Regions from separate parts of the Leifsonia sp. EB41 genome, predicted to be linked through region 2. Evidence: predicted binding sites of a transcription regulator. Region 2 holds the regulator's gene; the other holds the start of a gene.
What was found. Region 2 encodes LexA, which represses DNA repair genes until DNA is damaged. Its sites were predicted from a motif close to TCGAACANNTGTTCGA; they were not measured.

Region 1 (12,124 bases), 330 kb from region 2:
GACCCAGGAGGACCCGTGGCAGGTCTTCGCCCGCACCCACGCGATCGGTCAGGTCGCACCGGGCAAGGTCACGAAGCTGGTTCCGTTCGGTGCGTTCGTCCGCGTCGCGGACGGCATCGAGGGCCTGGTGCACATCTCCGAGCTCTCCGGCAAGCACGTCGAGCTCGCGGAGCAGGTCGTGTCGGTCGGCGAAGAGGTCTTCGTCAAGGTCATCGACATCGACCTGGAGCGCCGCCGCATCTCGCTCAGCCTCAAGCAGGCGAACGAGGGCGTCGACCCCGAAGGCACCGAGTTCGACCCGGCCCTCTACGGCATGGTCACCGAGTACGACGACCAGGGGAACTACAAGTACCCCGAGGGCTTCGACCCGGAGACCAACGAGTGGAAGGAAGGCTTCGAGACCCAGCGCGACGAGTGGGAGCAGCAGTACGCCGCCGCCCAGGCCCGTTGGGAGGCGCACAAGCGCCAGGTCGCGAAGGGCATCGAGGAGGCGGCCGCCGACAGCGGTTCCTCGTCCTTCTCGAGCGAGACCGGCAACGGCGGAACCCTCGCCGACGACGAGTCCCTCGCCGCTCTGCGCGAGAAGCTCAGCTCCAACAACTGAGACCCGTCTCACCTGTGAGCGGCCGGTCCCTTCGGGGGCCGGCCGTTCCGGCGTTAACGGCCGATAGGCTGGTGCGCGTGCAGCTGATCGGACTCACGGGCGGGATCGCCTCCGGAAAATCGACCATCGCCTCCCGGCTCGCCGAGCTCGGCGCCGTCGTCGTGGACGCCGACCGCATCGCGCGGGAGGTCGTGGAGCCGGGCACTCCAGCCCTCGCGGAGATCGCCCGGACGTTCGGCGACGCGGTCATCGCCGCGGACGGCAGCCTCGACCGGCCCGCGCTCGGTGCGATCGTGTTCGGCGACGCAAGCGCCCTCCAGAAGCTCAACGGGATCACCCACCCGGCCGTGCTCGCCGCGTCCACCGCGCGGTTCGAGGCCGCGGGCGCCGCCGATCCCGCGGCGATCGTCGTCTACGACGTGCCGCTGCTGGTCGAGTCGGCCAACGAGTACCCGTTCGACCTGGTGGTCGTCGCTCACGCTGCCGCCGCCACGCGGATCGACCGGCTGGTGCGGCTGCGCGGGATGGACGCGGCGGAGGCCGAGCGCCGGATCGGGTCGCAGGCCTCCGACGAGGAGCGCTTGGCTGTCGCGGACGTGGTGATCGACACCGACGGCTCCCTCGACGTCACCCGCGAACAGGTGGACGAGCTCTGGGAGAGCCTGCGGTCCTGACCGCCGTTCCGTGCCCGGCCGTTCCGCTCTGAGCGAGAGCGGGCCGCGATGTCGGTGGTCCTTCCTAGACTGGACCCATGCAAGCCACGCGTCTCGTCCGTCCGTTCGAGGTCGTCAGCGAATTCGAGCCCAGCGGCGATCAGCCCAAGGCCATCGCCGAGCTCGCGGGCCGCATCAACGCGGGCGAGACCGACGTCGTCCTCCTCGGAGCGACCGGAACCGGCAAGTCGGCGACCACCGCATGGCTGGTCGAGCAGGTGCAGCGTCCCACGCTCGTCCTCGCGCACAACAAGACCCTCGCCGCGCAGCTCGCCAACGAGTTCCGCGAGCTGCTGCCCAACAACGCGGTCGAGTACTTCGTCTCGTACTACGACTACTACCAGCCCGAGGCCTACGTCCCGCAGACGGACACCTTCATCGAGAAGGACTCGTCGGTCAACGCGGAGGTCGAGCGGCTGCGGCACTCCACCACCAACTCGCTGCTCAGCCGGCGCGACGTCGTCGTGGTCTCCACCGTCTCGTGCATCTACGGACTCGGCGCGGCCGAGGAGTACCTGGAGGCGATGGTCGCCCTCCAGGTCGGCCAGAGCGTCGGCCGTGACGCGCTGATCCGCCGGTTCGTCGCGATGCAGTACGAGCGCAACGACGTCGACTTCTCGCGCGGCAAGTTCCGCGTGCGCGGCGACACCATCGAGATCATCCCGATGTACGAGGAGCACGCGGTCCGCGTCGAGCTGTTCGGCGACGAGGTCGAGGCGCTCTACTCGCTGCACCCGCTCACCGGTGAGGTGCTCCAGAAGATGGACGCCGTCTCGGTGTTCCCGGCGACGCACTACGCGGCCAGCCCGGCGACGATGCAGCGCGCCATCGGCACCATCCAGGAGGAGCTGCGCGAGCGGCTGCAGGAGCTGGAGCGCGAGGGCAAGCTGCTGGAGGCGCAGCGGCTGCGGATGCGCACCCAGTTCGACCTGGAGATGATGGAGCAGATCGGCTTCTGCTCCGGCATCGAGAACTACTCGCGGCACATCGACGGCCGGCAGCCCGGCGAGGCACCGAACTGCCTGCTCGACTACTTCCCTGACGACTTCCTCGTCGTCATCGACGAGTCGCACGTGACCGTGCCGCAGATCGGCGCGATGTACGAGGGCGACGCCTCCCGCAAGCGCACCCTGGTGGAGCACGGCTTCCGGCTGCCGAGCGCCATGGACAACCGGCCGCTGCGGTGGAACGAGTTCAAGGACCGCGTCGGCCAGACCGTGTACCTGTCCGCGACGCCGGGCCAATACGAGATGGGCATCGCGGACGGCGTGGTCGAGCAGATCATCCGCCCGACCGGCCTGGTCGACCCGCAGATCGTCGTCAAGCCGACCAAGGGCCAGATCGACGACCTGCTCGAGGAGATCCGCCTGCGCGTCGAGCGCGACGAGCGCATCCTGGTCACCACGCTGACCAAGAAGATGGCGGAGGAGCTCACCGACTTCCTCGCCGAGGCCGGCGTGCGGGTCCGCTACCTGCACTCCGACGTCGACACCCTGCGCCGTGTCGAGCTGCTCACCGAGCTGCGCGCGGGCGTCTACGACGTGCTGGTCGGCATCAACCTCCTCCGCGAGGGCCTGGACCTGCCGGAGGTGTCGCTGGTGGCGATCCTCGACGCCGACAAGGAGGGCTTCCTCCGCTCGTCGACGTCGCTCATCCAGACCATCGGCCGCGCGGCGCGCAACGTCTCGGGCGAGGTGCACATGTACGCCGATGTGCTGACGGACTCGATGAAGAGAGCGATCGAGGAGACCGATCGCCGACGTGAACTGCAGATCGAGTACAACCGCGCCAACGGCATCGACCCCACGCCGCTCCGCAAGCGCATCGCCGACATCACCGACGTGCTGGCCCGCGAGGAGGCCGACACCGCCCGGATGCTCGCCGGCCGCGAGCAGCGACGCAAGAGCCCGACGCCGAACCTGCGGAACGGCGGCATCGCCGCCCAGGGCGCGGCCGAGCTGGAGTCGCTGATCGCCGACCTGAACGGCCAGATGCTCGCCGCAGCGGGAGAGCTCAAGTTCGAACTGGCGGCGCGCCTGCGCGACGAGCTGTCGGACCTGAAGCGGGACCTGCGGCAGATGGAGAAGGCGGGGCACCTGGGCTGAGGGTGCCCGAGCCGCGGTAGTCCCACCGCGCGTTCCCACCCCCTCCGCGCTACGGTGGCAGGGTGAGCTCGAAGGCGACGCGGACGCGGCAGCGGTGGGGGATGGTCACCGCCGCCGGCATCCTGCTCGCCCTCTCCGGCCTCGCCCTCGCCTTCCAGGGCGCCCCCGTGTTCACCGGGCTCCGGTTCACCCCGCCGGCCGCCGACCTCCAGCCGCACCCCGGTGAGCAGCAGAAGGTCACCGGCACCCCTGCGCCGCAGGACGTCCCGCACGAAACCCGCATCGACCTGACCTGGGTGACCTACGCGGTCATCGCGCTGATCGTCGTCGTCCTGCTCGCCCTGCTCTACCGCTACCTGCGGTGGAGGCTGCGTCCCGAGTACCCCGGCCTCGACCGCGATGTCGACGGCTCCACCGAAGGTTCCGTCGCGCCAGAGCCTCCTGCGCAGCCGCGGCCCGAGCGGGTGCGTCGCGGCCTCGACCGCGCCCTCGACCTGCTCGGCGAGGGCCGGGAGCCGCGGGACGCCATCGAGCGGGCGTGGCTCGGGCTGGAGGAGGGCGCGGCCGACAGCGGCGTCCACCGGCTCCCGGCCGAGACGCCGGGCGAGTTCGTCCGCCGGGTCCTCGCCCGGGTCGCCTCCGATCGCGATGCGGCCGGGGACCTCCTCGACCTCTACCTGCGCGCGCGGTTCAGCGACGCGCCCGTGACCGCGACCGATGTCGAGGCGGCCCGTGCCGCGATCGAGGCGTTGCGTGCCTCGTGGGGGACCGCCGCGGCGGGCGGGGCGCTCCGGTGACCCGCGCGCGGATGGTGCGGCGAGCCGTCGGGTGCGTGCTCGCGGCCGTGATCGTCGGGGTGGCGGCCTGGTTCTTCGGGATGGACGGCCCGCACGCCGTCGGGCTCGGGTTCGTGGTCTTCGCGCTCGGCGCCCTGCTGTCGCTCCTCGGCGAACAGGCCGAGGTGACCTGGCCGGTCCCGCCGCCGCAGCAGCGGGCGGGAGCGCGGCGGGACGTCGTCCAGCTCGGCTGGTCGCTCGGCGCGCGCGGCGGACGGGTGTCGCCCGAGGCTGTGCGCCGCCTCCGCGGGCTCGCCGCCGAAGTGCTCGACCGGTACGGGGTGCAGCTCGACGACCCGGCCGCCCAGCCGGAGGTCGTCCGGCTGCTGGGCGAGGGGACCGCCGCGATGCTGCGCAAGGGCAGCGCGGCCGCCCCGCGCCCGAAGGAGTTCGCGGCGTCGCTGAGCCGGTTGGAGACGCTGGCCGGGACCAACGCTGGCGGCCACCTGATTCCCGCGGACCAGGCGGTTCACGCATCCACCGGAATCGAACTGCTGGGCGGCGCTCGCCCCGCCGACCCGCTCAACGCAGAAACGACAGGAGCCGCATGACCCCGGAGACGTCCACAACGTCCACCACCTCCACCTCGACCGCCACCGCCGCGCTCCCGGTCACCGAGGTCGCCCGCCTCGGCGCCGAGGTCCTCAACCGCGTCGAGTCCGTCGTCGTCGGCATGCGCGAGCCGCTGCACATCGCGCTCGCCACCGTCCTCGCCGGCGGCCACGTGCTGTTCGAGGACGTCCCCGGCCTCGGCAAGACCCTCGCCGCGCGCAGCATCGCCAGCGCCGTCGGCTTGGACTTCCGGCGGCTGCAGTGCACGCCCGACCTGCTGCCGTCCGACATCACCGGCTCGTTCGTCTACGTGCCGTCGACCGCCGAGTTCGAGTTCCGGCCGGGGCCGGTGTTCACGGGGCTGTTCCTCGCGGACGAGATCAACCGCACCTCGCCGAAGACGCAGTCGGCGCTCCTGGAGGCGATGGCCGAAGGGCAGGTGTCGGTGGAGGGGCGCAGCTTCCCGCTGCCCCGACCCTTCCACGTCGTCGCGACCGCGAACCCGATCGAGTCGGAGGGCACCTACGCCCTCCCGGAGGCGCAGCTCGACCGGTTCATGGTGCGGCTCGGCGTCGGCTACCCGGACGCGGACGGCGAGACGCAGGTGCTGATGGCCCGCGTCGACCGGCGGCACGAGGTGGCCACGGTCGAGCCGGTCACGGACGCCGAGACCCTGCTGGCCATGCAGGCGGGGGTGGAGAGCGTGGACGTCGATCCCGACATCGCCGCATACTGCGTGCGGCTCGCCGCCGCCACCCGCCGGCACCGCTCCGTGGAGGTCGGCGCTTCGCCGCGCGGGTCGCAGGGCCTCCTCCTGGTCGCGAGGGCGCTGGCGGTGCTCGCCGGCCGGGACTTCGTCATCCCCGACGACGTCAAGCGCGTCGCGGTGCCGGTCCTCGCGCACCGGCTGACGCTGACCGTGCAGGCGTGGACCAGCGGCGTGAGCGCCAACCAGGTGGTCCTGGAGGTCGTGTCCTCGGTGGCGGGGCCGCCGGCGGTGGGGACGCGCGAGCGGGAGGCCGCGGACTGATGTCGCTGTGGTCGCGGGCGCGCATGCCCGGCCCGCGCGAGCGGACGGAGGCGCCGGCCGGCGGTTCCGGGTGGGCCCTGAGCCCGGGGGTGACCGCGGCGGCGATCGTCGCGGCGGTGTGCCTGGTCGCCGCGTTCGTGCTGTCACGGGTGGAGCTGATGCTGGTCGCGGCCCCGCTGCTGATGGCGGCCGTGCTCGGCTGGTCGTCGCGGCCGGAGTCCGCGGCCGCGCGCGCCCGCGTGACCATCGCCGGAGACGACCCGGACGGCCGCGTGCACGTCGACGCGGTTGCGGAGGCGGACGGCCGGGTGGACGGCGTGCATATACGAGTCCACCGGACCGACCGCCGGCCAGAGGACGCAGTGGTGACGCCGCGGGAGGCCGCCCGGCTGCGCTTCCGCGTCGCCGTCTCGCACTCCGGCCCGCAGCGGATCCTGTCGCTGGCCGCGCGCGGGATCGGGCCGGACGCCGCGTGGACCGGGGACCCCGGCCTCCCCGCCGTCGCGGAGCGCGTCGTGCGGCCTGCCGCACAGCGGATCCGCAGCCTCCCGCTGCCCGCACGCCTGCTCGGCCTGACCGGCGGCCACGTGTCCGCGCGGCCGGGAGACGGCGGCGAGTTCCGGGACATCGACCGCTTCCGGCCGGGCGACCGGCTCCGCCGCATCGACTGGAAGGCGACCGCCCGCCTCGCGCAGCGCCCGGGCGAGCTGTATGTCCGGAGGACCACGGCGACCTCCGACGCGGCGGTGCAACTCGTGCTGGACGCGCGCGACGACGTCCCCGGCGCCGTCGCCGGCTGGGCGGCGCCGTACCAGCGGCCGGGGGCGACCTCCCTCGACGTCGCGCGGGAGGCCGCGGTCTCGCTGGCGGGCGCGTACGCCGCCGCCTCGGACCGGATCGGTTTCGACGACCTCTCCGACGCCCGCCGTGCGCTGCCGCCGCGCGCCGGCGCACGGCACCTGCACCGGGTCCTGCGGGCGGTCGAGCTGACCACCGCGCACGGGTCGGCGACCGAGCGGGCGCGGGCGCCGCGACTCGCGCAGGGGGCGGTCGTGTTCGTGATGTCCACGTTCCTGGACGACCAGGCCATGCGCCTGGCGCTCACCTGGCGCGCGGCGGGTCACCGGGTGGTGGTGGTCGACGTGCTGCCGCCGCGCGTGGTCGACGAGCTCCCGGCCAGGGAGCGGCTGGCGCTGCGGATCGTGGACCTGGAGCGCGGGCTGCGCCTGGACCGGCTGCGGGCGGCGGGAGCGGAGCTGCTGCAATGGGCGTCGCCGGAGCGGGACGCGATGCTGCGGCGGCTGGCGACGCCCCGGAGGCGGGGATGAGCGGGGAGGCGGGGATGAGCGGGGAGGCGGGGATGACCGGCACGGGGGAGCAGGCCGCGCCCACTCCCGACCTCGGTCTCACCGTGCCCGCCTGGGCCTTCCGCGTCGCCTTCGCGGTCGTCGCGGTTCCGCTCGCCGTCACCACTGCCCCCAGCGGCCCGTGGCCCGCGGTGGCCGTCCTCCTCACGGCGGTCGCCCTCGCCGTCCCGCGCTGGCGGGTCGCGTGGGTCCTCATCGCGGTGCTCGCGTTCTCCACGCTGCTGGAGCCGGGGAGGCTCACGCTCCGGCTGCTCGCCGTCATCGCCGCGGTCCACGTGCTGCACGTCCTCGCGGCGTGGATGCTCGTGCTGCCCGCGACCGCCCGGGTGCAGCCGGCCGTGCTGCTGCCGTCGCTGCGGCGCCTGATCCTCATCCAGCTCCCGGTGCAGGCCGTCGCGATCGTGCTGCTGCTCGTCGCCCGGCCGGCGTCGGCGCCGTGGCTGGCGGTGCTCTCGGGCGGCGCGATCGTCGGGCTGGTGATCCTCCTGGCGGCGCTCCTGCTCGCCCGGCCGCGGGCGTGAGCACCGCCTCCGGTACGAATGTCGGAGGTCCGGCGTACGCTCGCGCGTGGTCGCACATGCCCTGCTCTGGTTGCTAGAATCGAACAAAGCTTCGAACCGGCCGGCGGGGGCATCGCGCAGGTGCGCGGTGGGCGAACACGCGGGTGGGGCGACGGCGAATAGCGGAGAATGGAACGAGTGAGCACTCTGAGCAGCAGGAGTTCGGCAGGCAATCCGAGCAAGGTCGTGGGGTCGCACCTCAGCGTCCGCGGCGCCCGGGTGCACAACCTCCACAACGTCGACCTCGAGATCCCGCGCGACTCCCTGGTCGTCTTCACGGGCCTGTCCGGCTCGGGAAAGTCGTCGCTCGCGTTCGACACGATCTTCGCCGAGGGCCAGCGCCGCTACGTCGAGTCGCTCTCGGCGTACGCGCGGCAGTTCCTCGGCCAGGTCGACCGGCCGGACGTCGACTTCATCGAGGGCCTGAGCCCCGCGGTGTCGATCGACCAGAAGTCCACCAACCGCAACCCGCGGTCGACGGTCGGCACGATCACCGAGATCTATGACTACATGCGCCTGCTCTGGGCCCGCATCGGCGTCCCGCACTGCCCGGTCTGCGGCGAGAAGATCCAGCGCCAGACGGTGCAGCAGATCGCGGATCAGCTCATGGAGCTGGAGCCCGGCACGCGGTACATGGTGGTCAGCCCGGTCATCTCGCAGAAGAAGGGCGAGTTCGTCGACCTCTTCAAGGAGCTCGCCGCGAGCGGGTACTCGCGCGCGCTCGTGGACGGCGAGCAGATCCAGCTCAGCGAGCCGCCGACGCTCAAGAAGCAGTACAAGCACGACATCTCCGTCGTGGTCGACCGTCTGGTCGCCGGTCCGGACATCCTCGGCCGCCTCACCGACTCGCTGGAGACCGCGCTTCGGCTCACCGACGGCCTGGTGCAGGTCAACTTCGTGGACCGCGAGGGCCCGGCGGCGTGGCAGTCGTTCAGCGAGAAACTGTCCTGCCCCAACGGCCACCCCATCCAGCTCACTGAGATCGAGCCGCGCACCTTCTCGTTCAACGCGCCGTTCGGCGCCTGCCCGGAGTGCTCCGGCCTCGGCACGCGCATGTCGGTGGACGAGGACCTCCTGCTCGGCGACGACTCGCTCAGCATCGCCGAGGGCGTCATCGTCCCGTGGACCACGCAGGGCAAGGGCCTCTTCAACTACTACGAGAAGCTGCTCGACGGCCTCGCGCGCGACCTCGGCTTCTCGCTGAACACGCCGTGGAAGAAGCTGCCGCAGAACGTCAAGGAGGCCGTGCTGCGCGGCGACAACTTCGAGGTCAAGGTGCGGTGGAAGAACCGCTACGGCCGCGAGATGTCCTACACGTCCGGCTTCGAGGGCGTCGTGCCCTACATCGAGCGCCAGTACATGCAGGCCGAGACCGACACCCAGCGCGCCCGCTGGGCCGAGTACCTCCGCGAGGTGCCGTGCCCGGTCTGCCAGGGCAAGCGGCTGAAGCCCGAGGTGCTCTCGGTGCTCGTCCACGGCGCCTCCATCGCGGACGCGTCGCTGCTCAGTCTGTCCGACGCGCGCGCGTTCATGGAGAAGCTGCACCTGACCGAGCGCGAGCAGAAGATCGGCGCGCAGGTGCTGCGCGAGATCAAGATCCGGCTCGACTTCCTCATCCAGGTCGGCCTCAGCTACCTCGACCTCGCGCGCGCCGCGGCGACCCTGTCGGGCGGCGAGGCGCAGCGCATCCGCCTCGCGACCCAGATCGGCTCCGGCCTCACCGGCGTACTCTACGTGCTCGACGAGCCGAGCATCGGCCTCCACCAGCGCGACAACCGCCGCCTGATCGACACGCTCGTCGCACTGCGCGACCTGGGTAACACGCTGATCGTGGTCGAGCACGACGAGGACACCATCCGCACCGCCGACTGGATCGTCGACATCGGCCCGGGCGCCGGCGTCAACGGCGGTCACGTCGTGCACTCCGGCTCGTACGACGAGCTGCTCGCCAACACCGAGTCGCTGACCGGCGACTACCTGGCAGGCCGGCGTGAGATCCCGATCCCCGAGAAGCGCCGCAAGATCGACAAGAAGCGCGTGATCCGGGTGGTCGACGCGGAGGCCAACAACCTGAAGAAGGTCTCGGTCGACTTCCCGCTGGGCGCGTTCGTGGCGGTCACGGGAGTCTCCGGTTCGGGCAAGTCGTCGCTGGTCAACGACATCCTGTACCGCGTGCTCGCGAACAAGCTCAACGGCGCCCGCAAGCTGCCGGGCAAGCACCGCACGGTGTCGGGCCTGGAGAACCTCGACAAGGTCGTGCACGTCGACCAGGCGCCGATCGGGCGCACGCCGCGCTCCAACCCGGCGACCTACACCGGCGTCTTCGACCGCATCCGCACCCTGTTCGCCGAGACGCCGGAGGCCAAGGCCCGCGGTTACCTGCCCGGCCGGTTCAGCTTCAACGTCAAGGGCGGGCGCTGCGAGGCGTGCTCGGGCGACGGCACGATCAAGATCGAGATGAACTTCCTGCCCGACGTCTACGTCGCGTGCGAGGTCTGCGGGGGAGCGCGGTACAACCGCGACACCCTGACCGTGCACTACAAGGGCAAGAACATCGCCGAGGTGCTCGACATGCCGATCAGCGAGGCGGCGGAGTTCTTCCGGCCGATCTCGGCGATCCACCGCTTCCTGCAGACGCTCGTGGACGTCGGCCTCGGCTACGTCCGGCTCGGCCAGAGCGCCACCACCCTGTCCGGCGGCGAGGCGCAGCGCGTCAAGCTCGCGACGGAGTTGCAGCGCCGCTCCAACGGCCGCAGCGTGTACGTGCTCGACGAGCCGACCACCGGCCTGCACTTCGAGGACGTCCGCAAGCTCCTGCTGGTGCTGAACGGCCTGCTCGACAAGGGCAACACGGTCATCGTCATCGAGCACAACCTCGACGTCATCAAGTCCGCGGACTGGATCATCGACATGGGGCCGGAGGGCGGCGCCGGGGGCGGCGAGGTCATCGCGACCGGCACGCCGGAGCAGGTGGCCGAGACGCCGGGGAGCCACACGGGCTACTTCCTGAAGGAGATCCTGCAGGGGGAGGGCGCGCTCGGCAGCGAGCGTGTCCGTGGCGCCGCGTAGGATCGCGCTGTGAGTACGGACACGGTCGGCTACCGCCCCAAGGCCGGCGAGATCCCCACGCAGCCGGGCGTCTACCGGTTCCGCGACAAGAACCGGCGGGTGCTCTACGTCGGCAAGGCGAAGAACCTCCGCGCGCGGCTGAGCAACTACTTCCAGCCGCTGCGCAGCCTGCACGAGCGCACCCGCCGCATGGTGACGACCGCGGCGAGCGTCGAGTGGACGGTGGTCGCCAGCGAGTTCGAGGCGCTCCAGCTCGAGTACACCTGGATCAAGGAGTTCAACCCGCCGTTCAACGTGCAGTTCCGGGACGACAAGTCGTACCCGTACCTCGCGGTGACGCTGGGCGAGCGCATCCCACGGGTGATGGTGACCCGCAACCGCAACCTGAAGGACGCGCGCTACTTCGGCCCGTACACAAAGGTCTGGGCGATCCGCGACACCGTCGACCTCATGCTGAAGGCGTTCCCGGTGCGGAGCTGCTCCGACGGCGTCTACCGGCGAGCCGAGCTGACCGGGAGGCCCTGCCTGCTCGGCGACATCGGCAAGTGCGCCGCGCCCTGCGTCGGCCGGATCAGCCCGGAGGACCACCGCGAGCTCGCGGAGGACTTCGTCTCGTTCATGGCGGGCAACGACACGAAGTACATCCGCGACCTCAACGACAAGATGAAGCAGGCCGCGAGCACTCTCGACTACGAGGCCGCCGCACGGCACAGAGACGCCATCCAGGCCCTGGAGCAGGCGATGGGCAAGAGCGCCGTCGTCCTCCAGGAGAATGTCGACCTCGATGCCTTCGGCATCGCTCACGACGAGCTCGCCGCCGCCGTGCAGCAGTTCATCGTCCGCGGCGGCCGCATCCGCGGTGTGCGCTCCTGGGTGGTCGACAAGGAGCTCGACATCACGCTCGGCGAGCTGGTCGAGACCGTGCTGCAGAACGCCTACGAGGGCACCGACGCCCCGCCGCGCGAGATCATCGTGCCCGAGCTGCCGGAGGACGCCACCGAGCTGGAGCAGTGGCTGATGGCGCGGCGGGTGGAGGCCGACGAGGCCGGGCCGGTCCGCCGCGGCCCCAAGTCGACCGGCCGCGTCGAGCTGCGGGTCGCCCAGCGCGGCGACAAGGCTGCGCTCGCGCAGACCGCGGAGATGAACGCGAAGAACGCGCTCATCCTCTACAAGACCCGGCGCAGCTCCGACTTCGTGGCCAGGTCGAAGGCGCTCAACGACATCCAGGACGCCCTCGGGATGGCCGACGCGCCGCTGCGCATGGAGTGCTACGACGTCTCGCACCTCA
Region 2 (12,124 bases):
GGACGTCGGGATCGTCGCTAGAGCGAGCCGATCCAGTTGCGCAGGAGGTGCAGCCCCGCCTCGCCGGACTTCTCCGGGTGGAACTGGGTCGCACTGAGCGGCCCGTTCTCCACCGCGGCGATGAACCGCGAGCCGTGCTCGGCCCAGGTCACCCTCGGCTGCGCGAACGGCCCGGTGGCCTCCAGGGTCCACTCCTGCGCGGCGTACGAGTGGACGAAGTAGAAGCGCTCGTCGCGGATGCCGTCGAACAGCACGGAGTCCTCCGGCGCCTCCACGGTGTTCCAGCCCATGTGCGGGACGACGTCGGCGCGGAGCAGGTCGACCGTTCCCGGCCACTCGCCGAGCCCTTCTGCCTCAGTGCCGTGCTCGACGCTGTGCTCGAACAGCACCTGCATGCCGACGCAGATGCCGATCACTGGCCGGCCGCCCGCGAGCCTGCGGTCGATGACCTCGTCGCCGTGCGAGCGGCGCAGCGCCTCCGCGACCGCGGCGAACGCCCCGACGCCGGGGACGAACAGGCCGTCGGCCTCCTGCGCGCGGCGGCGGTTGCCGGTGAGCTCGACGTTCGCCCCTGCGGCCTCCAGCGCCTTGACCGCGGAGTGGACGTTGCCCGTCCCGTAGTCGAAGACGACGACGTCGGGTGCGCTCACAGCGCGCCCTTGGTCGACGGGATGCCGGACACCAGCGGGTCGAGCGCCTTCGCCTGCCGGAACGCGCGCGCGAACGCCTTGAACTCGGCTTCCGCGATGTGGTGCGGGTCCCGTCCGCCGACCACCGTGACGTGCACGGTCAGCCCGGCGTTGAACGCGATCGCCTCGAACACGTGCCGCACCATCGACCCGGTGAAGTGCCCGCCGATCAGGTGGAACTCGAACCCCGCCGGCTCGCCGCCGTGCACCAGGTAGGGGCGTCCGGAGATGTCGACGACGGCCTGCACGAGCGCCTCGTCGAGCGGGACGAGGGCGTCGCCGTAACGGGAGATGCCCGCCTTGTCGCCGAGTGCCTTCTTGATGGCCTGGCCGAGGACGATGGCGACGTCCTCCACGGTGTGGTGCACGTCGATGTCGGTGTCGCCGCTCGCCCGCACCGTCAGGTCGGTGAGCGAGTGCTTGGCGAACGCGGTCAGCAGGTGGTCGTAGAACGGGACCGACGTGTGGATGTCGGACGCCCCGGTGCCGTCGAGGTCGAGGCTGAGCTCGATGCTCGACTCGCTGGTCGCGCGCTGAAGCTGGGCGGTCCGATTCGTCATGACTGCGAGCTTACCGACTGGGCGGAGGCCGCCACCGATCCGGACGGGCGGCCGAGGGAGCGCAGCGCCTCCAGGAACGCGGTCGTCTCGGTCTCGGTGCCCGCGGTGACCCGGAGGTGGTTCGGGATGCCGACGTCGCGGATGAGCACGCCGCGCTCCAGCAGCGCCTCAAATACCGCGTGCGGGTCGTCCACGCCGCCGAACAGCACGAAGTTGCTGCCGCTGCGGTGCGGGAGGTAGCCGAGCTCGGCCAACTCCGCCACGAGCCGGTCGCGCTGTCCGCGGATCTCGCCGACCATCGCGAGCATCTCGTCCGCGTGCGCGAGCGCCCCGAGGGCGGCGGCCTGCGTGAGCGCGGACAGGTGGTACGGCAGCCGCACCAGCCGCAGCGCGTCGACCACCGCGGGATCGGCGGCCAGGTAGCCGACCCGCGCCCCCGCGAACGCGAAGGCCTTGCTCATCGTGCGCGAGATGAGCAGCCGCTCCCGGCCCGGGAGCAGCGTGAGTGCCGACGGCTCGCCGTCCGGCATGAACTCGGCGTACGCCTCGTCCACGATCACGATGCCGCGCGCCGCGGTGTAGACGGCCTCGATCGTCTCGAGCGAGAGCGGTGTGCCCGTCGGGTTGTTCGGCGAGCAGAGGATGACGATGTCCGGATCGTGCTCCCGCACGGCGGCCGCCGCCGTCTCCGGCGACAGCTCGAAGTCGGCATCGCGCCCCGCCGCGATCCAGCTCGTCCCGGTCCCGGAGGCCAGCAGCGGATACATGGAGTACGTGGGGGCGAACCCGAGGAGGCTGCGCCCCGGCCCGCCGAACGCCTGAAGGATGTGCTGCAGCACCTCATTGGACCCGTTCGCGGCCCAGACCTGCTCGCCCGCGAGCCCGTGTCCGAGGTAGCGGGCGAACGCCTCCCGCAGCTCCGTGAACTCGCGGTCGGGGTAGCGGTTCACCCCCGTCACCGCGACGGCGACCCGCGCGACGATGTCGGCCGCGACGTCCTCCGGAACCGGATGCGTGTTCTCGTTCACGTTCAACGCGACGGGCACGACCTTCTGCGGCGCCCCGTACGGGGTGCGACCGCGCAGGTCATCACGGATCGGAAGATCGGAGAGGGAGGTCACCCCTCAATGGTAGCCAGCACCACTGAACGCTTCTGCCGTGTGACGCTCCGCTGCGCCCCGACTCGGCCGCAGCGCCACCGCCCCTACTTGGCGTCGTACTGCGTCGGGATGGCCAGCTGCTGTCCCGGGGTCACGACCGCCGACGACAGCCCGTTGAGGTTCACCAGGTCGGCGATCACATCACGCGGGTCCGCGTTCGGCGCGATCCGCGACGCCACCGACCACAGCGAGTCCCCCGACTGCACCGTCACGTAGTGGAAGGTCACGTGCGTCTGCTCCCCCATGGCCGCCGCACCTCCTCCGTTGAGCGCGAACACCATCGCCCCGATCACGATCGGCAGCGCGACGAGCATCGTCAGCACGACCCGTCCGCGCCGCGTGAGCCGCAGCCGAACACGTCCGGCAGCCTGCGCGCCGCTCGCGCCGACGTTGTTCATCCCAACGTTGTGCATAACCACTGCGCTCATGTCGTGACCTCCAAAGGCTTCGGTCGAAGCTCTGTTCCGAATATATCTTCGAATGTTCGAGACCGCAATCCTCGTCCGGCCGAAAAAACTGGCATGTATTTCGAGACACACTCGAACACATGTTTGTCGGGCAGCCGTACTGTGGATACAGTTTCGATTGTCTGGATGTAAGACAACCAGGCACCACCGACATTCGGTTCCCCCGGGTGACGGCGACGGTCACGAAGGGACGAGCGTGTCGAACGAGAACCAGGCTCCGCGCACGCGGCGCCGCAAGAACCTCAGCGAGAAGCAGCTCGCCATCCTCGACGTGATCCAGCGGTCCGTGAGCACGCGGGGCTACCCGCCGAGCATGCGCGAGATCGGCGACGCCGTCGGCCTGTCCAGCCTCTCGTCCGTCACCCACCAGCTCAATCAGCTCGAGCTGAGCGGCTACCTTCGCCGTGACCCGAACCGGCCGCGCGCGCTGGAGATCCTCATCGACGTCCCGTCGGCCGCCGCACCCGATTTCGAGAACCAGACCCCGGTCGGCGACGCCGCGATGGTCCCGCTGGTCGGCCGCATCGCCGCCGGCGTCCCGATCACCGCCGAGCAGCAGGTGGAGGAGGTCTTCCCGCTCCCGCGCCAGCTCGTGGGCAACGGCGAGCTCTTCATGCTCAAGGTGGTCGGCGAGTCCATGATCGACGCCGCCATCTGCGACGGCGACTGGGTGGTCGTCCGCACCCAGAACACGGCGGAGAACGGCGACATCGTCGCGGCCATGCTCGACGAGGAGGCCACCGTCAAGGTGTTCCGCCAGCGCGACGGCCACACCTGGCTGCTCCCCCGCAACTCGAACTTCGAGCCGATCCTGGGGGACTACTCGACCATCCTCGGCAAAGTCGTCGCCGTGCTCCGCGCCGTCTGACCCGATCTACCTGACACGACACGCCGTCTCGGCCCGCGCTGAGGCGGCGTGTCCTGTCAGTTGGATCACGCCCAGCCGAGCTCCTGGAGGCGGGCGTCGTCCAGGCCGAAGTAGTGGCCGATCTCGTGCACGAGCGTGATCCGCACGCGGGCGCGCAGTTGCTCGACGGTCTCGCAGCTCGCCTCGAGGTTGTTGCGGAACAGCGTGATCCGGTCCGGCAGCTCACCGAACCCGTAGACCCCGCGCCGCGTCAGCGGATGCCCGGTGTACAGCCCGTACAGCCGCGGCCGCGCACCGGGCGGCTGGTCCTGGATGATGATCGCCACGTTCTCCAGCGGCCGCACCATGTCATCCGGCAGGCTGTCGTACACATCGTCCACCAGCGCATCGAACTCGTCGTCGGCCATTTTCACCGTAAGCTCCGTCGGACCATGCGCTCATCATCCCCGAACGGGCGGAGGCCGCGCTCCCCCGTCCGCGCACAGCGGAACGGGACAGCGCGGCCTCGCCGGCAGGACGGATCAGGCCGTGACGCCGACCCGCTCCCGCACGTCGCGGGTCGCCGCGAGGATGTTGCGCAGCGACGCCACCGTCTCGTCGTACCCGCGGGTCTTGAGCCCGCAGTCCGGGTTCACCCAGAGCTGACGGCCCGGGATGGCGCTGAGCGCCGTCTCCAGCAGCTCGGTCACCTCGGCGACCGACGGCACGCGCGGCGAGTGGATGTCGTAGACGCCCGGGCCGATGCCGTGCTCGAAGCCGGAGCGCTGGATGTCGTGGACGACCTCCATGCGGCTGCGCGCCGCCTCGATGCTGGTCACGTCCGCGTCCAGGTTGCGGATCGCGTCGATTACCACGCCGAACTCCGAGTAGCAGAGGTGCGTGTGGATCTGCGTCGCGTCCGCCACCCCGGAGGTCGCGAGCCGGAACGAGCCCACCGACCAGTCCAGGTACGCGGCCTGGTCGGCGCGCTTGAGCGGCAGCAGCTCACGCAGCGCCGGCTCGTCCACCTGCACGACGCGGATGCCCGCGGCCTCCAGGTCGGCGATCTCGTCGCGGAGGGCAAGGGCGACCTGCCGCGCGGTCTCGCCGAGCGGCTGGTCGTCGCGCACGAACGACCAGGCGAGGATCGTGACCGGGCCGGTCAGCATGCCCTTGACCGGCTTCTCGGTCAGCGTCTGGGTGTACGTCGACCAGTCCACCGTGATCGGCTTCGGCCGGGACACGTCGCCCCAGAGGATCGACGGGCGCGTGCAGCGCGAACCGTACGACTGCACCCAGCCGTTGCGGGTCACCGCGAACCCGTCCAGGTTCTCGGCGAAGTACTGCACCATGTCGTTGCGCTCCGGCTCGCCGTGCACGATCACGTCGAGGCCGATCTCCTCCTGGAGGTCGACGACGCGCTTGATCTCCGCCTGCATGCGGCCGAGGTACTCCGCCTCGTCGATGACGCCGGCGACCAGCTGGGCGCGCGAGCGGCGGATGTCCGCGGTCTGCGGGAAGGACCCGATCGTGGTCGTCGGCAGGAACGGCAGGTGCAGCGCCTCGTCCTGCGCCGCCTGACGCGCGCCGTACTCGCCGCGGCGGAAGTCCGCCCGGGTCAGCGCGGCCTCCCGCGAGCGCACGGCATCGACCCGCACGCCCGGGGCGGAGGCACGGTCCGCGAGCGCCGCGGTCGCCGCGGTGAGCTCGTCCTGCACAGCCTCATGGCCGTCCACGATGCCGCGCGCCAGCACGGCGACCTGTCCGACCTTCTGGTCCGCGAACGCGAGCCAGGTCTTCAGGCGCGCGTCGAGGTCCGGCTCGTCGTCCACGTCGTGCGGGACGTGCTGCAGGGAGGTGGAGGTCGACACCGCGACGTCGGGGCTCAGCGAGAGCAGCTCGGTCAGCGTCCCGAAGGCCGCCTCCAGGTCGCCGCGCCAGATGTTGTGGCCGTCGATCACACCGCCGACGATGGTCTTGCCCGCGAGCGCGGTGCGGGTGGCGGCGTCGAGCCCGGCCGGGACGCTGCCCCTCACCAGGTCGAGGGAGATCGCCTCGACGGGCGAACCGGCGAGCACGGGGAGGGCGTCGTCCAGGCTGCCGTAGGGAGCCGCGACGAAGATCGCTGGGCGCTCGGCCGCGCCGCCCAGCTCGGCGTAGGCGACACGGACAGCGTCCAGCACCTCGGTGCGCGGCTCGTCGATGCTCTCGGAGACGAGCGCAGGCTCGTCGAGCTGCACCCACGGCGCGCCCGCCGCGGCCAGGCGGGCCAGCAGCTCGCGGTAGACCGGCAGCAGGTCGCCGAGCCGCGACAGCGGCCGGAAGCCCTCCGGCGCCTCGTCGCTAGCCTTGCTCAGCAGCAGGAAGGTGACCGGGCCGACGATCACCGGGCGGGTGACGTACCCGGCGGCGCGGGCCTCCTCGAACTCCCGGACGATGCGGTCGGACGCGAGCCGGAAGGCCGTCTCGGGACCGAGCTCGGGCACGAGGTAGTGGTAGTTGGAGTCGAACCACTTGGTCATCTCCAGCGGGGCCTTGTCGCCCTCGCCGCGGGCGATGGTGAAGTAGCCGGCCAGGTCGACAGAGCCGTCCGCCGCGGCGAGCCCGGCGAACCGGGACGGGATGGCGCCGACGGTCACAGCGGCGTCGAGCACCTGGTCGTAGAAGCTGAAGCTCTCCGGGATCGCGGCGTCGTCGCGGCCGAGCCCGAGCGCGGCGAGCCGCTCCCGGGTGGTGGCGCGCAGCGCGGCGGCCGTGGCCTCCAGCTCCTCGGCGGTGGTCTGCCCGGCCCAGAACGCCTCGACGGCCTTCTTGAGCTCACGGCGCCGGCCGATGCGCGGGTAGCCGATGATGGTGCCCACCGGGAAGGCGGAACGGGTGGTGGTGTCGGTCATGCGGGGTCGCCTGCTTTCTGCGAGGGGGTGGAGGTGGTCGATGTGGCCGGGTCCAGCAGCCCGACCCTCTCGAGGACCGAGAGGACGGCGGAGTGCTGGTTGAACGTGTAGAGGTGGATGCCGGGGGCGCCGCCGTCGAGCAGCCGCTGCGCCAGGCGCGCCGTCCACTCGATGCCGAGCTCGCGGCGGCCCTCGTCGTCCGGCTCGACCTCGAGCTGGATGGCGAGGTCGCTCGGGAGGTCCTCGCCGCTGAGCTCCAGCATCCGCGCGAGCCGCGCGGGCGAGGTGACCGGCATGATGCCGGGGAGGATGGGGAAGGCCACGCCGGCCTCCTTCGCCCGCTGCGCGAACGAGAGGTAGTCCTCGGCGTGGAAGAAGAGCTGCGTGATCCCGAGATTCGCGCCGGCCGCCTGCTTGGCGAGCAGGGCGTCGATGTCCTGCGACACGGACCGGGACGGGTGCCCGTGCGGGAACGCCGCGACCGCGATCTGCACGTGCTCGCGCTGCGAGAGCACGGCCTGCGCTCGCAGCCCCGGCACGGGGAGCGCGTCGTACGGGACGCGCTCGGCCTGCACCCGGTGAATGAGCTGCACGAGTTCCGCGGAGCTCTTGATATCGCCCAGGCCGTCGTCCCCGGGCTCGAGGCCCGCGGGCGGGTCGCCGCGCACCGCCAGGAAGCGCCGGATGCCGGCGTCCAGGAACTCGCGGATCAGCCGGTTCGCCTCGGTGTGCGTCGACCCGACGCAGGTCAGGTGCGCCATCGGGCTGACATCGGTCTGCTCCAGGATGTAGCGGAGCACCTCCAGCGACGACGACCGGGAAGAGCCGTTGGCCCCGTAGGTCACCGAGATGAAGTCGGGACCGGCGGCGGCGAGGCGGTCGATCGTCGCGGGCAGCGCGGCTGCGGCGCGTTCATTGCGCGGCGGGTACAGTTCGAATGAGAACCGCGCGTCGGTACAGTCCATGATTCCTCGGGTGTCGATCAGCGTCACAGGCGGCCTCCTCCGGTCGACGTCGGAACGTCGATATGGAGGGGGCGGGCGGGTGCCGGGCTCGGCTGTCGCACCACGTCAGCGGTCGCCCGCTTCGGTTGTGTAGGCACAGTAACAACGACGGAGGCCGGGCGGAACCCGCTGCGTCATCTGGCGACACAGTGGTTCCGCCCGGCCTCTTCTGCCGGCTTCTCGCCCGCTCTAGACGGCGAACGGCTCGAACACGGACTGGTACTCGGGCATGATCCGCGCCCGCACGCGCGTGCCGTCCTCCACGTACTCGGTGGAGAGCACGCGGCCGCGCTCGTGCAGCGCAGAGATGAGGTCGCCGCGGTCGTACGGGACGACGAGCTCCACCTCGACGGACGGGTCCGGCAGCAGGCGCGCGATCGCGGCGAGCACCTCGTCGATGCCCTCACCGGTCCGGGCGGACGCGAAGATCGCGCCCGGCTCCAGGCCGCGCAGCACGAGCCGGTCGTCGGCCGGGATGAGGTCGGCCTTGTTGAACACCACGATCTCCGGGATGTCCCTGGCGCCGACCTCTCCGATCACGTCCCGGACGGTCGCGAGCTGCGACGCCGGGTCGGGGTGCGAGCCGTCGACCACGTGCAGGATGACGTCGGAGTCGGCGACCTCCTCCAGCGTCGAGCGGAACGCCTCCACGAGCTGGTGCGGCAGGTTGCGCACGAAGCCGACCGTGTCGGCCAGCGTGTACAGCCGGCCGTCGGCGGTCACCGAGCGGCGCACGGTCGCGTCCAGCGTCGCGAACAGGGCGTTCTCGACGAGCACGCCCGCTTTGGTCACCCGGTTCAGGAGGCTGGACTTGCCCGCGTTCGTGTACCCGGCGATCGCGACGGAGGGCACCGAGTTGCGGTTGCGGTTCGCGCGCTTCGCCTCGCGCGCGGGCTTGAACCCGGCGATCTGCTTGCGCAGCTTCGCCATCCGCGAGTGGATGCGGCGCCGGTCGAGCTCGATCTTCGTCTCGCCCGGTCCGCGCGAGCCCATGCCGGCACCCGCGCCGCCCACCTGGCCACCGGCCTGGCGGGACATCGACTCGCCCCAGCCGCGCAGGCGCGGGAGCAGGTATTCGAGCTGCGCGAGCTCGACCTGCGCCTTGCCCTCGCGACTCTTGGCGTGCTGGCTGAAGATGTCGAGGATGACGGCCGTGCGGTCGATCACCTTCACCTTCACCACGTCCTCCAGCGCACGCCGCTGGCTGGGCGCGAGCTCCGTGTCGGCGATGACGGTGTCCGCGCCGAGCGCCCGGACGACCCCGGCCAGCTCCTCCGCCTTGCCGCGGCCGAGGTACGTGCTGGGGTCGGGATGCGGCCGCCGCTGGAGGAGGCCGTCGAGCACCGCGGCGCCCGCGGTCTCGGCGAGGGCGGCGAGCTCGCGCAGCGAGTTCTCCGCGTCCTGCAACGAGCCCTGCGAGTACACGCCGATGAGCACGACGTTCTCCAGCCGCAGCTGCCGATACTCGACCTCCGTGACGTCCTCGAGCTCGGTCGAGAGCCCGGCGACACGGCGGAGCGCCGCACGCTCCTCGCGCTCGTACTGCTCGCCGTCGTGGCCGTCGCCGTCGGTGTCGTTGGACTGGAGCGCCTGCGCTCCGGAGCCGAACAGCGTCACGGTGGCGCGGTTCTGCTGGGTGGCGAGCACGCGCGCGACGACGTCGTCGACGGTGTGTTCTGCGGTCTGCTCTGCGGTCGCTTCCGCGGTCTGCTCTTCGAAATCTGTTCGTTCGGTCATTCACTGTCCCCTGATCCAGGTGGGGTACACCCTAGTCGGTCTGTTCTGCCGTGTTTGTCTGAAGGTCCGCGTCCTGTACGGTCCTCTATATGGCCAGCGGAGATCACTACTTCTCACCCGCTCCCGAGAGCGAATTGAACCTGCGGCCGTTCACCGCACGCCTGGCGGGCCAGACGTACGAACTGGTGACGGCGAACGGGATCTTCAGCCCCGAGCGCATCGACATGGGTACGCGAGTGCTCCTCGACCATGTCCCCTCCGCGCCGCCCGGCGGTCAGTTCCTCGACCTCGGCTGCGGCTGGGGACCTCTGGCTCTCACACTTGCTCTCGAATCCCCTCATGCGACCGTCTGGGCGGTCGACGTCAACACCCGAGCACTGGACGTGGTGCGCCGGAATGCGCAGAAGCTCGGTCTCACCAATGTAAACCCCGTGACGCCGGACGATGTTCCCGAGTCGCTGGAATTCACGACGATCTGGTCCAATCCGCCCATCCGGGTCGGCAAGAACGAGCTCCACGACATCCTGGAGCGCTGGCTGCCGCGACTGGAGCCGGGGTCGGACGCGTGGCTGGTCGTGCAGCGCAACCTCGGCAGCGACTCGCTGCAGCGCTGGATCCAGGCGACCATGCCCGAGCTGACGACGACCCGCGCCGCCATCTCCAAGGGCTACCGCGTCCTCCGCACGCGGCGCGCGGCGGAGGCCTGAGCGCGCCTCAGCCACCGCAGCTCAGGCGAGTTCGAGGGTGCCCGTGTAGACCAGCTCGGCCGGGCCGGAGAGCGCGACGTGCTCGCCGTCCTCGGTCGGGAACATGCGCACGCCCACGGTGCCGCCCGGCACCTCCACGCGCCACTGGTCGGGAGCACCGGAGCCGGCCCAGTGCCGCACGGCCAGCGCCGCCGCGGCCGCACCCGTGCCGCAGGAGAGTGTCTCGCCGCTCCCGCGCTCGTGCACGCGCATGCGGATGCGGCCCACGCCGTCGCGCACCAGCGGGTCCTGCGGAACGACGAACTCGACGTTCGCGCCGTCCTCGGGCTCCGGCTCGATGTGCGGGATGTAGGTGAGGTCGGCGGCCTCCAGCTCGGACTCGTCGGCGACCGCGACGACCACGTGCGGATTGCCCATGTCGATGCCGAGACCGGGGCGCGCGACCGGCAGCTCCTTGGCGCGCACCAGCGGTTCGCCGCCGTCGAGGCTCCACCGGCCGAGGTCGACCTGGAACCCGGTCAGGTTGCGCTGCACATCGCGCACACCGGAGCGGGTGCCGATCGAGAGGGTGTCTCCGTCGGCGAGCTCGGCGAGCCCGGACGCCAGCAGGTAGCGCACGTACACGCGGATGCCGTTGCCGCACATCTCGGCGACGGACCCGTCGGCGTTGTAGTAGTCCATGAACCACTCGGCGCCGTCGTCCTCCGCCAGCGCCTCTGCGCCCTCCGGCAGGTGCGTGGATCGGACCGCGCGGATCACGCCGTCGGCGCCGATCCCGAAGTGCCGGTCGCAGATCGCGGCGATCTGCTGCGGCGTCAGCGGCTGTCGCCCGTCCGGGTCGGAATAGAGCACGAAGTCGTTGCCGGTCCCCTGACCCTTGGTGAAGTGGAGCGTCGCCATCGCTCCAGCCTATCGGGCGCCGGCTCAGCGAGTGCCGAGCGCGTCCAGGGCGGTGGCCGTCAGGTCCGGATCGTCGTAGCCGAGCCAGTGGATGCCGGCGTAGCGCTTGAACCAGCTCACCTGCCTGCGCGCGTACCGTCGGGTGAGCTGCTGCGTGGCCGCGACGGCCTCGGCACGGGTCAGCTCGCCCTTCACCTCCGCGAGCGCCTGGGCGTACCCGATCGCGCGGCGGGCGGTCACCCCGTCCTCCAGGCCGAGCGGGATCAGCCGCCGCACCTCATCGGTGAGCCCCTCGTGCCACATCCGCTCGACGCGCGCGTCGAGCCGGAGGACGAGCTCCTCGCGCGGCGCCGCAAGCCCGAGCACGACGGTCGGCCGCCAGTACTGCGGCTCGTCCGGGAGGGCGCCGCTGACGGACTGCCCGGTGAGCTCGGCGACCTCCAGCGCGCGGACGATCCTCCGCCCGTTGGACGACCCGATGCGCTGCGCCGCTTCCGGGTCGACCTCCACCAGCCGACGGAACAGTATCCCCGGCCCCTGCGCCGCGAGCTCCTCCTCCAGCCGTGCCCGGAGCTCCGGGTCGGTGCCGGGGAACCGGAAGTCGAAGATCACGCTGGACACGTACAGCCCGGACCCGCCGACGAGGATGGGCGTCGCCCCGCGCCCGAGGATCTCCTCGACCACCCGCCGCGCCTCCGGCTGGTAGCGCGCGACGGTCGCCTCCTCCGTCACGTCGAGGACGTCGAACAGGTGGTGCGGCACGCCGCGCCACTCGGCCTGCGGAAGCTTCGCCGTGCCGATGTCCATGCCGCGGTAGAACTGCATCGCGTCCGCGTTGACGACCTCGGCGGCGCGGCCGTGCGCGCGCAGGGCCTCCGCGAGTGCGAGCGAGAGCTCGGTCTTGCCGGTGCCGGTGGCGCCGACGATGGCGATGATGCCGGCCGGGGCCTCGGCGTCGCCGCTCAGCGCTGGCCGTCCGACGGGTCGTAGATCGGCATGGTGCCGACACCCGGCGAGGTCAGCGGGTCGCGCGGGCGCAGCGCGGGCAGGCCGAGCGACACCCGGCCGGCCGTCTGCGCTCCGTCGCCGTGGGACGGCACCGCGCACGACTCGGCCTCCGCACGGTCCCACGCGTCGCCCGCGCGGGTGCGGCGGATGG

Region 1: the regulator LexA is predicted to act here: its motif matches at 7,808-7,823, upstream of uvrA (excinuclease ABC subunit UvrA).

The regions. Positions count from the first base shown of each region.
Region 1 covers NZ_JBGCCJ010000001.1:457,969-470,092, reverse strand. The annotation lists gene rpsA (30S ribosomal protein S1) at 1-604, shown strand, start outside; gene coaE (dephospho-CoA kinase) at 682-1,278, shown strand; gene uvrB (excinuclease ABC subunit UvrB) at 1,356-3,422, shown strand; gene ABH923_RS02270 (DUF4129 domain-containing protein) at 3,485-4,219, shown strand; gene ABH923_RS02265 (hypothetical protein) at 4,216-4,809, shown strand; gene ABH923_RS02260 (AAA family ATPase) at 4,806-5,840, shown strand; gene ABH923_RS02255 (DUF58 domain-containing protein) at 5,840-7,168, shown strand; gene ABH923_RS02250 (hypothetical protein) at 7,165-7,728, shown strand; gene uvrA (excinuclease ABC subunit UvrA) at 7,897-10,836, shown strand; gene uvrC (excinuclease ABC subunit UvrC) at 10,846-12,124, shown strand, end outside.
Region 2 covers NZ_JBGCCJ010000001.1:783,804-795,927, forward strand. The annotation lists gene hisH (imidazole glycerol phosphate synthase subunit HisH) at 18-650, opposite strand; gene hisB (imidazoleglycerol-phosphate dehydratase HisB) at 647-1,249, opposite strand; gene ABH923_RS03815 (histidinol-phosphate transaminase) at 1,246-2,370, opposite strand; gene ABH923_RS03820 (LysM peptidoglycan-binding domain-containing protein) at 2,454-2,837, opposite strand; gene lexA (transcriptional repressor LexA) at 3,073-3,744, shown strand; gene ABH923_RS03830 (metallopeptidase family protein) at 3,810-4,151, opposite strand; gene metE (5-methyltetrahydropteroyltriglutamate--homocysteine S-methyltransferase) at 4,266-6,617, opposite strand; gene ABH923_RS03840 (methylenetetrahydrofolate reductase) at 6,614-7,582, opposite strand; gene hflX (GTPase HflX) at 7,811-9,358, opposite strand; gene ABH923_RS03850 (class I SAM-dependent methyltransferase) at 9,448-10,065, shown strand; gene dapF (diaminopimelate epimerase) at 10,087-10,965, opposite strand; gene miaA (tRNA (adenosine(37)-N6)-dimethylallyltransferase MiaA) at 10,990-11,931, opposite strand; gene miaB (tRNA (N6-isopentenyl adenosine(37)-C2)-methylthiotransferase MiaB) at 11,928-12,124, opposite strand, start outside.